One region of the Bacillus sp. PK3-067 genome, then DNA from elsewhere that is predicted to be linked to it. Evidence: riboswitches for the same ligand, from Rfam matches in the RefSeq annotation. Region 1 holds a riboswitch; the other holds the start of a gene.

Region 1 (5,107 bases):
TATTGAAAGTTTTTGATAATGTGTAAATTTCAATTCCTATATTTTTCGCACCATCTGCTTGCAAGAAACTAACAGGTTTTTGACCATCAAATCCGATAGCGCCATAAGCAAAATCGTGAACAACTAATATATTATGTTTATTAGCAAAGTGAATGGTTGCATCAAAAAAATCTTTTGATGCAGTAGCACCGGTAGGATTATTTGGATAGTTTAAAAACATTAATTTTGCACGCTCTGCAATAGAGTCATCAATGTTCGTATAATCTGGTAAAAAGTTATTTTCTGCAATAAGTGGCATTCTTTCAAATTGTGCTTTTGCTAAAGCAACCCCGGATAAATAATCTGGATAACCTGGATCCGGAACGAGAATCGTATCACCAGGATTTGTAAAACAAATCGGTAATTCTACTAGTCCAGCCTTCCCACCAAACAAAATAGCAACTTCAGTTTTTGGGTTTAATTCGACGCCATATTCACGTTTATAGAATGTAGCCACGGCTTCCTTTAAGCTTTCATGTCCGCGAAATGGCGGATATTTATGATGAATGGTCTTTTCGGCAGCATCTTGTAAAGCTTTTACGATATGCTGCGGTGTTGGTTGATCTGGATTACCTTGACCTAGATTAATAACATCGTGACCAGCTGCAACGACTTTGTTAACTTTTGCAACAAGTGAAGCGAAAAATTGTGTTGGCAATGATGTTACTATCTCAGAAGGTTGAAATAATTTCATACTTTCCACCTCTTTTGAAAGTTGTTACAATTCTAGTGACAAATGATATAATCTTTCCAGTATTTTGTAAAGAGAAAAATAAGAATGGGGCTGAAAAAATGAAAGTCGCATGTATTCAAATGGATATTGTTTTTGGAGATGTAGAAAAAAATATTGAGAATGCTAAAAATAAAATAAGTGAAGCTATGAAGGAAAGGCCAGATGTTATCGTCTTACCAGAACTATGGACAACAGGATATGATTTAACGAGACTTTCTGAAATTGCAGATAGGGATGGAGTGGAAACGAAAGAAAAGTTAATAGAATGGGCGAAGCGATATGATGTACATATTGTTGGTGGGTCCATCGCAAAGCAAACAGAGCAAGGCGTTACAAATACGATGTATGTTGTAAATAATGAAGGACAGTTAGTCAACGAATATAGTAAAGTACATTTATTTCAGCTTATGGATGAACATAAATATTTAATAGCTGGTAATGGTACGGGCGAATTTAAGCTAGATGATGTTGAATGCGCTGGAACAATTTGTTATGATATTCGTTTTCCAGAGTGGATGCGTGTTCATACTGCTAAAGGGGCAAAAGTATTATTTGTTGTAGCTGAATGGCCATTAGTTCGTTTAGCACATTGGCGTTTGCTATTGCAAGCAAGAGCAGTTGAAAATCAGTGTTATGTTGTTGCGTGTAATAGAGCAGGGAAGGATCCGAATAATGTGTTTGCAGGTCATTCTTTAATTGTGGATCCTTGGGGTGAAGTTGTAGTAGAGGCGAATGAAGAGGAATCAATTTTATTTGGAGAGCTTGAATTCGAGAAAATTAAAGAAGTACGTAAAGGAATTCCAGTTTTTGCGGATCGCCGTCCAGAATTATACAAATAAAATGTTGACAAGTGATTTTTATTCTTGGTATAGTCTTCAACATAAAGTTAAAAATTCAAAAAATTATACAACTCTTATCAAGAGCAGGTGGAGGGATTTGGCCCGATGAAGCCCAGCAACCGACCGTAATACCATTGTGAAATGGGGCGTTTATTACGCCAAAAGGCACGGTGCTAATTCCAGCAGAAAGTAAAACTTTCTGGCAGATAAGAGGGGAGAAGATAAACTTCAAACCTCTTTCTTAGTGGAAAGAGGTTTTTCTATGTTAGAAAAACCTCTGAATTTAAAAAGGGGGAGAAGAAGATGGGATATTATTCATTAACAGAAATAACAGCTGTACAATATGCGAAAGATCATGGCTATTTTGAAGAGAAGGCAAATGTCATTTGTCATGAAATTGGAGATGGAAACTTAAATTACGTGTTTAAATTAGATGATGGAGAGAAATCCATTATAATAAAACAAGCACTGCCTTATGCGAAAGTAGTTGGTGAAAGCTGGCCATTGTCTATAAAAAGAGCAACGATTGAAAGCAAGGCATTACAAATTTTTGCGCAGTATGTACCGGATTATGTTCCAGTAGTGTACAGTCATGACGAAGAGTTAGCGATAACGGTAATAGAAGACTTATCAAGACTAACAATTACAAGAAAAGGATTAATAGACGGAGAAGAATATCCGCTTTTATCCCAGCATATTGGTCGTTTTCTAGCACATGTTTTATTTTACACTTCAGATTTTGGTTTACAGTCAAAAGAGAAAAGGGTACTAGAAGGTACCTTTGTAAATCCGGACCTTTGTAAAATTACAGAGGATTTAGTGTTTACAGATCCTTTTGGGCATTATGATACAAATGATTATGAGCGAGATTTACAGCTCGTGGTTGATGAACTTTGGAGTGATAAAACTTTAAAACTAAAAGTAGCACAATATAAATATAAGTTCTTAACAAGAAAAGAAACTCTTATTCATGGTGATTTACATACTGGTAGTATTTTTTCGTCACCTTCTGAAACGAAAGTGATTGATCCAGAATTTGCGGCATATGGCCCATTTGGGTTTGACATAGGTCAATTTATTGCAAATCTATTATTAAATGCGTTATCTAGAGAAGAAGAAAAGAGAAGTGTACTATTTTTCCATATAGAAAAGACGTGGAGTTATTTTGTAGAGACTTTTACAAAGTTATGGATTGGAGAAGGTGTAGAAGCATATACGAAAGAAAAACAATGGTTACCAATTATTTTGCAAAATATCTTTACTGATGCTGTTGGATTTGCCGGATGTGAACTAATTCGTAGAACAATTGGTTTAGCTCATGTAGCAGATTTAGATGAAATAGAAAATAAAGAAACAAGAATTCAAGCTAAGAAACAAGCGCTATCCTTAGGAAAAGAACTAATAAAATATGAATCTAAAAGTGCTGATATTCAACTGTTTCGAACATTATTTCAACAGACAGTTTCAAGGGGTGTAAAAGCATGAGTACAATCGTTACTGTTCCGAGATCTGTAAGTTGGAAAGGGGATGCAATTGCGGTATTAAATCAAACGAAATTGCCACATAGCACAGAATACAAAACATTAACGACTATTGAAGAGGTTTGGAAAAGTATCATAATGTTAGAAGTACGCGGAGCGCCTGCAATTGGAATTGTAGCTGCATTTGGCTTGGCGCTTGCAGCGAAAAAATATAATACTTTACATATCGAAGAATTTCAAAAGAAGTTTAATAGAGACTGTAACTATTTAGGGACATCACGCCCAACGGCAGTAAATTTATTTTGGGCAATTGATCGTATGAGAGAATCTATTCGAGAGATTACTACAATAAAAGAAGCACAAAAAATATTAGAAGAAGAAGCGCTTCGCATTCAACAGGAAGATGAAGAGGTGTGTCGAAATATTGGGGAATATGCGTTAACATGTTTTAAAGATGGCGATAATATTTTAACAATCTGTAACGCTGGAAGTATCGCAACTGCCAGATATGGAACTGCATTAGCTCCCTTTTATATTGGAAAAGAGAAAGGTGTGCGTTTACATGCATATGCGTGTGAAACGAGACCAGTTTTACAAGGTGGTCGCTTAACGACGTGGGAATTGAAGCAAGCAAATATTGATGTGACCCTTATAACAGATAATACTGCAGCTCATGCTATTCAAACGAAAGAAATAAACGCAATTATTGTGGGGGCGGATCGAATTGTCGCAAATGGAGATACAGCCAATAAAATAGGGACAATGAATTTAGCTATTTTAGCAAAGTACTTTAATATCCCATTTTACGTTGCTGCGCCACTGTCAACATTTGATGTTACGAAAGAAACTGGAGCCGAAATTATTATTGAAGAAAGAGATGAAACAGAAGTTACGAAAATCTTTGGAAAACAAGTAGCACCAATTGGAACGGATGTTTATAATCCAGCATTTGACATAACGCCGAATGAATTAATTACAGGAATTATTACTGAGAAAGGTATTATACGCGGGGATTATAAACGAGAAATTGCATCATTATTTGAAAAACAAGCTAATACATAATAGCTTGTTTTTTTATGCCTAAATGCAGTGTTTTCTCTTACTTATATAATGAAAGGAGGGGAAGAGGGTGGAAGAGTGGATCAAGATGATAGGTAATGTAGGGTTTCCGATTGTTGTAACATTATATTTACTCCACCGTATTGAAAGTAAATTAGAGGGGGTAATTGTTGCAATTGAGAAGCTCCCGCGGCAATTACTAAAGTACGAAGATCCTCGGGATAAAAAATAAAGTTTGCTCTTCTTGAGCAAACTTTATTTTTATTGAGCGGTATAACCACCATCGATAACGACAGCTTGACCAGTTATACCTTTAGCTTTTTCACTCGCTAAAAACATCGCATAATCTGCAATTTCTTGTACTTGTAATAAGCGCTTTTGTGGAACGAGTGGATAAATAACATCTTCTAAAACATTTTCAAGTGGTACATTTCGTGTAGTAGCTAAGTCTTGTAGTTGATTACGTACAAGGGGGGTATCAACATAACCAGGGCAAAGGGCATTAACAGTAATACCATGCGTAGCACCTTCTAAAGCGGCAACTTTTGTTAATCCAATTACGCCATGTTTTGCACTATTGTAGGCAGCTTTTCCAGCAAACCCGACAAGGCCGTTAATAGAAGCGACATTAATAATACGACCATATTTTTGTTGTTTCATAATCGGAAAGGCATGCTTAATTGCAATAAACGGAGCAATTTGCATAATTTGAATTAGTAGCTCGAACTTTTCAGTTGGAAAGTCTTCAATGGGTGAAACGTGTTGCATTCCTGCGTTGTTAATTAATATATGTAATGAACCGAAATGATCAACTGTTTGAGAAATTGCTGCTGTAATTTCCTCTTCAGATGTAACGTCACATTTTAAACCGATAGCTTGAAAACCTTCATTTTGTAATTGTTCAGCAGCTTCTTTTGCACGTTCTTCAAGCCGATCGGTAATCACAACTTTTGCAC
Region 2 (5,107 bases), 2.7 Mb from region 1:
CACTTGGTACAGTAGGTATTCCACCTGAAGGCTTAGCGTTCATTGCTGGTATTGACCGTATTTTAGATATGGCTCGTACAGCAGTTAACGTTGTAGGAAACTCTTTAGCAGCTGTAGTTATGTCTAAGTGGGAAGGTCAATATGACGCTGAAAAAGGACAAGCTTATTTAAAAGAGATTTCTGAAAAGGGTCAAGCGGCTTAATTATAATATGAACAAGCTCTCACATAATATGTGGGAGCTTTTCTGTATATAGAAGAGGAGCAGACATAATGAAACGAAAATATGGTGACGGTTCTTCGTGGAAGAGACTAATAGAAAAGAGTTATACGGTTAAGCAAGTGGAAGAGGGAATGCTCGGAATACTGGATATAAAAAAGGTGAGAGAGCCTAGTTGTAAAGAATATGATGGTGAAGAACTTTGTATTGCAGCAGATCAGTATACGTGGATTCAATATTTCATAGACGGGAAAAACTTTGCGATTACCGCTATGTTAGATGATCAGAAAAAATTAGTGCAATATTATATCGATGTGGCGAAAGAATATAAAATAGACGATCGTGGTTTACCGTATTTTGATGATTTATATTTAGATGTAGTATTATTATCTAGCGGTAAGGTGTATGTATTAGATGAAGAGGAGCTAGAGGATGCTTATAAAAGTGGTGATGTCACGAAGGAAGAGTATGAGCTAGCTTGGCACACTACGAAATGGATATTAGCAACAATAAAAAATAGTGAATTTTATTGGATTTCAATATTGGAAGAAGAAATCGAAAAGTTAAAATGATTGTTGTATTCAAATTTTTGTATAATTACCAAAAAAATCTATACAAAAAATAATTGACTTTTGTTTTGTAAGCGAGTAAAGTTAGGGAAGAAATTATTATTAAAAAATAAATATGAAACCTTCTTATAAAGAGAGGCGGAGGGACTGGCCCTACGATGCCTCGGCAGCGGACTCGATTTCAGAGTGCTGTGCCAAATCCAGCAAGCGTGTGCTTGAAAGATGAGAAGAGTGTTTCTTATAGATGTATAAGACCTCTTCTCATCGGAAGAGGTCTTTTGTTATTTATTAGAAAAAGGTTGAAACTAGGGAGAGATGGTACTTTGAAAGAAACGAGAGGAAATGGTTTAGCTTTATTACCACTTGGGATATTTTTGGCGCTATTTATTGGTTCTGGAATTATTACAGGTGATTTCTATAAATTGCCGATACTTGTAGCGATTTCAATTGCTGTAGGGGTCGCTTTAGTGATGAATCGTAAAGAAAGTTTTAATGTGAAAGTAGAGCGGTTCGCTAAAGGTGCAGGAAATCCGGATATTATGATTATGGTATTAATTTTTGTGCTTGCAGGTGCGTTTTCTGAAACTGCTAAAGGAATGGGCGGAGTAGACTCAACTGTTAATTTAGCGTTAACTATTTTACCGCCAGGATTTATCGTAGCTGGAATCTTTGTTATTGGTGCATTTATTTCATTAGCGATGGGAACTTCAATGGGAACAATTGCAGCATTAGCGCCGATTGCTGTAGGTATTAGTGGTCAAACTGATATCTCAATTGCGCTTGCAATGGCTACTGTTGTTGGCGGAGCGATGTTTGGTGATAATTTATCATTTATTTCAGATACAACAATCGCAGCTGTTCGTTCACAAGGAACAGAAATGAAAGATAAGTTTAAAACGAACTTTTTAATTGTGTTACCAGCGGCTATTATTACAATTGTACTATTAGTAATAGTTACTTCAGGAAGTGACACGCAGATTAAAGCACATAGCTTTGATTGGATAAAGATTTTACCGTACGCAGGAGTACTTATTACAGCGCTACTTGGCTGGAATGTACTTATTGTATTAACTGGTGGAACTTTACTATCTGGTGTTATCGGCCTTATAGATGGAAGTTACACGTTAGAAAGTTTCTTTAAAAGTGTAACGACTGGAATGGGCGGTATGATGGAGTTAGTATTACTTGCTATATTAATTGGCGGTATGGTTGAATTAATCCAATATAATGGTGGTATTCAATATTTAATGAATGTATTAACACGTAATATTCGTTCGAAAAAAGGAGCGGAATTTGGTATTGCTGGTTTAGTGAGTATGACGAATATGTGTACAGCGAATAATACGATTTCAATTATCTTTACAGGCCCGCTTGCAAAAAATATTGCAGATCAATATGAAATAGACCCTCGTAAATCAGCGAGTGTATTAGATCTTTTCTCATGTTGTGTGCAAGGATTAATTCCGTACGGTGCCCAAATGTTAACGGCAGCAGGATTTGCAGCGTTATCTCCGGTTGAATTGTTGCCATATGCATTTTATCCAATCTTAGTTGGAGTATGTGGTATTGTTTCTATTTTAATTGGGTTTCCAAGGTTTTCGAAAGTAGCTGAGAAAAAAGAGTATCATAAAACAGCTTAATTTAATATGAATGTTAGTAATTAAAAAACGTGCAGAGAATAGACTCTGCACGTTTTTTTGCGTAAAGGGCTGAATATGACTCGGTCTTAAGTCTGAGTTAAAAACGGTTCTTAAGCTCGTTATGGAAAGATGAAAAAATAGTTAAGATAAGAGTATCAAATCGAAGGGAGGCAAGCACAAGATGAAACAATTTCTAGCGTTTATCGCAGCCGGTATTTTGGCTTTAATTGCTCTTGGTAGTCTTGCTGGTATTGTAGGATTCGCAATCGGAGCAGGAGTTGTATATTGGAGCTATAAATCATTTGTGCGAGCTAAATCATTTTTTGGAAAGTTAGCTTGGGGTATTGTTGGTTTAATCGGTTTATCCATTGCGCTTTCTCATTCGCCAGCATTAATCGGTATCGCTGCTTTAGTGGTTTTATACTACGGATACCGTGAGTGGAAAAAAGAAAAAGATGTAGTTGTTGAATCTGCTCCAGAAAGTTCTAAACCATATAGTAACTTTGAAGATGAGTGGAACAAATTAATGAAAAACTAAAACAATAAATCAAATTATAAATAAAGTAGAAGAGAGGAAGATTTATAATGAAACAATCTTTATTCGGACGTGTACGCGATGCAATTTTAGCTGATTTTCATAACGTGTTAGATGAGAAGGAAAGAAAAAATCCAATTGCGATGTTAAACCAATATTTACGTGATAGTGAGCGTGAAATAACAAAAATTGAGAAGTTAATTGAGCGTCATAAAACATTAAAATCTAATTTTGCTCGTGAGCTTGAGCAAGCACGTTATTTCGTTAATAAAAGATCAAAGCAAGCTATCATTGCTCAAGAAGCAGACGAATTACAATTGCACGAACGTGCGTTAGAAGAGGTAGCTTATTATGAAGGGCAAGTAACTCGATTAGAAGAAATGTATGCAGGTGTTGTAGAGCAAATTGATGAGTTAGAGCGTCGTCTTTCTGAAATGAAAAATAAATTAAAAGAAATGCACGCAAAGCGCATGGAACTAATGGCACGTGAAAATATGGCACATGCAAATCGTCGTATGAATACTGCGATGCATAAAATGGATGAAAATAATCCGTTCTTACGATTTGAAGAGATTGAAGATCATATTCGTGACTTAGAAACTCGTATGAATGAAGAGCATGAGCGTGACACGTTTGATATGAAAATTGCAAAACTTGAGCGTGAAATGAAAGAAAAGAATGATGTATCGTTAACGAAAGAGTTAACAAAATAATAGTAGTATATTATAAAACAGGCTTATGATATAGTGATAGGAGAAAAGGTGTTGGAAAGCAATGCCTTTTCTTCTATGTATATGTGACAAGAAGGGGGGAGCTGAAATGAAGAAACATTTTTCAAAGACACAATTAATGGGGATGCTCCTCATCATATTTGGATTCGGTCTTTTTCTTGATATGATACTTGGACATTTTGAACCAGGTGGTCTCATTTTTGCATTTATTATGCTTATGTTTGGAAGGCATTATCGTAAAAAGAATCGTTATGTACGGGGAAATGTATTTTTATTTGTTGGTGGTATCGTATTTTTATTTTTCTTATTTTCATCAGCAGCATTTGTTCTTGTCGTATTTGCTTGTTTAGCTTTAATTGGTTATCAATTGATTCAACAAGGGCATCAGCAAAAAGCAATGAAGGTTGAAATTAAAGAAAAAGGGATTATAGACGAAGAGAAGCAAATATATCGTACAGAAACATATTTGAAAAATATGTTTGTAGGCAATGTACGAATGATGGATCATATTTATGAACTTGAGGATATTAATGTTCAATATGGTGCTTGTGATGTGGAAATAGATTTAACAACTGCTATGATTCCAGAAGGGGAAACGGTAATTGTTATTCGGGGTGTCGTTGGTAATATTCGTTTATATGTGCCATATGATATTGAACTTTCTTTAAATCATTCTGTTATTGTCGGACGTGTGCTCTTGCCAGGTCATGAAGAGACAGGGTTTAACCGCAATGTTACATTTAGAACAGAGCAGTATAAAGAGGCTCCTCGTCGTATTAAAATTATTTCTTCGCTTGTCGTAGGCGACACGGAAGTGAGGAAAGTATAATGAAGAAACAAAAAAATATTTCGTGGATGTATATTCGTTATTCTATGTTGTCCTCTGTTAGTATCGCACTCATTTGTACAATTGTATATGTATGGAAAAGCGAGCAACAAGTGTATGATTTATTATGGAAGGAATCCATCGCTTCTGTTCCAATTGGCTTGTTTATTATGACTACAAGTTTACTTATCGGGGGAATTGTAGGATATGCAATCGGTTATTATATAGAGCAGCGTATACAAGGATTAAATACTTTTCTATTTGAAGTAGAGCGAGGGAATTTTCCGAGCGATGTTTCGTTTACTGCAGATGATGAATTTCATGAAGTGGAACGAAAAGTAATCGTTCTGGCTCGTCGATTAGAGGAGCAAGCTGGACTCTTTCAAAAAGTAACGAATGAACGAGCTCATTGGAATGAAGAGATGAGACAAGAAGCGATTTCTCAAGAAAGGCATCGTTTAGCAAGGGAGTTGCATGATTCAGTAAGTCAGCAGCTTTTCGCAATGTCGATGATGATGTCAGCGATTAATGAACAAATAACTGAATTTCCAGATGTGACAAAAAAACAATTGCAACTTGTTGAAAATA

The links. Region 1 has a riboswitch for S-adenosylmethionine ahead of mtnK (S-methyl-5-thioribose kinase). Riboswitches for the same ligand answer to the same signal wherever they lie in the genome.
Region 2: linked by a shared signal. The riboswitch ahead of M1D73_RS07160 (Na+/H+ antiporter NhaC family protein) and the one ahead of mtnK (S-methyl-5-thioribose kinase) in region 1 are both predicted to bind S-adenosylmethionine.

The regions. Positions count from the first base shown of each region.
Region 1 is NZ_CP096490.1:4,063,012-4,068,118, reverse strand. It holds gene M1D73_RS20790 (pyridoxal phosphate-dependent aminotransferase) at 1-733, opposite strand, end outside; gene M1D73_RS20785 (carbon-nitrogen family hydrolase) at 748-1,611, shown strand; SAM riboswitch class I at 1,683-1,824, shown strand; gene mtnK (S-methyl-5-thioribose kinase) at 1,915-3,096, shown strand; gene mtnA (S-methyl-5-thioribose-1-phosphate isomerase) at 3,093-4,154, shown strand; gene M1D73_RS20770 (YvrJ family protein) at 4,222-4,383, shown strand; gene M1D73_RS20765 (3-hydroxybutyrate dehydrogenase) at 4,413-5,107, opposite strand, start outside.
Region 2 is NZ_CP096490.1:1,368,934-1,374,040, forward strand. It holds gene gltP (glutamate/aspartate:proton symporter GltP) at 1-203, shown strand, start outside; gene M1D73_RS07155 (ribonuclease FAU-1 family protein) at 272-790, shown strand; SAM riboswitch class I at 911-1,016, shown strand; gene M1D73_RS07160 (Na+/H+ antiporter NhaC family protein) at 1,111-2,427, shown strand; gene M1D73_RS07165 (lmo0954 family membrane protein) at 2,609-2,965, shown strand; gene M1D73_RS07170 (PspA/IM30 family protein) at 3,013-3,675, shown strand; gene liaF (cell wall-active antibiotics response protein LiaF) at 3,782-4,522, shown strand; gene M1D73_RS07180 (sensor histidine kinase) at 4,522-5,107, shown strand, end outside.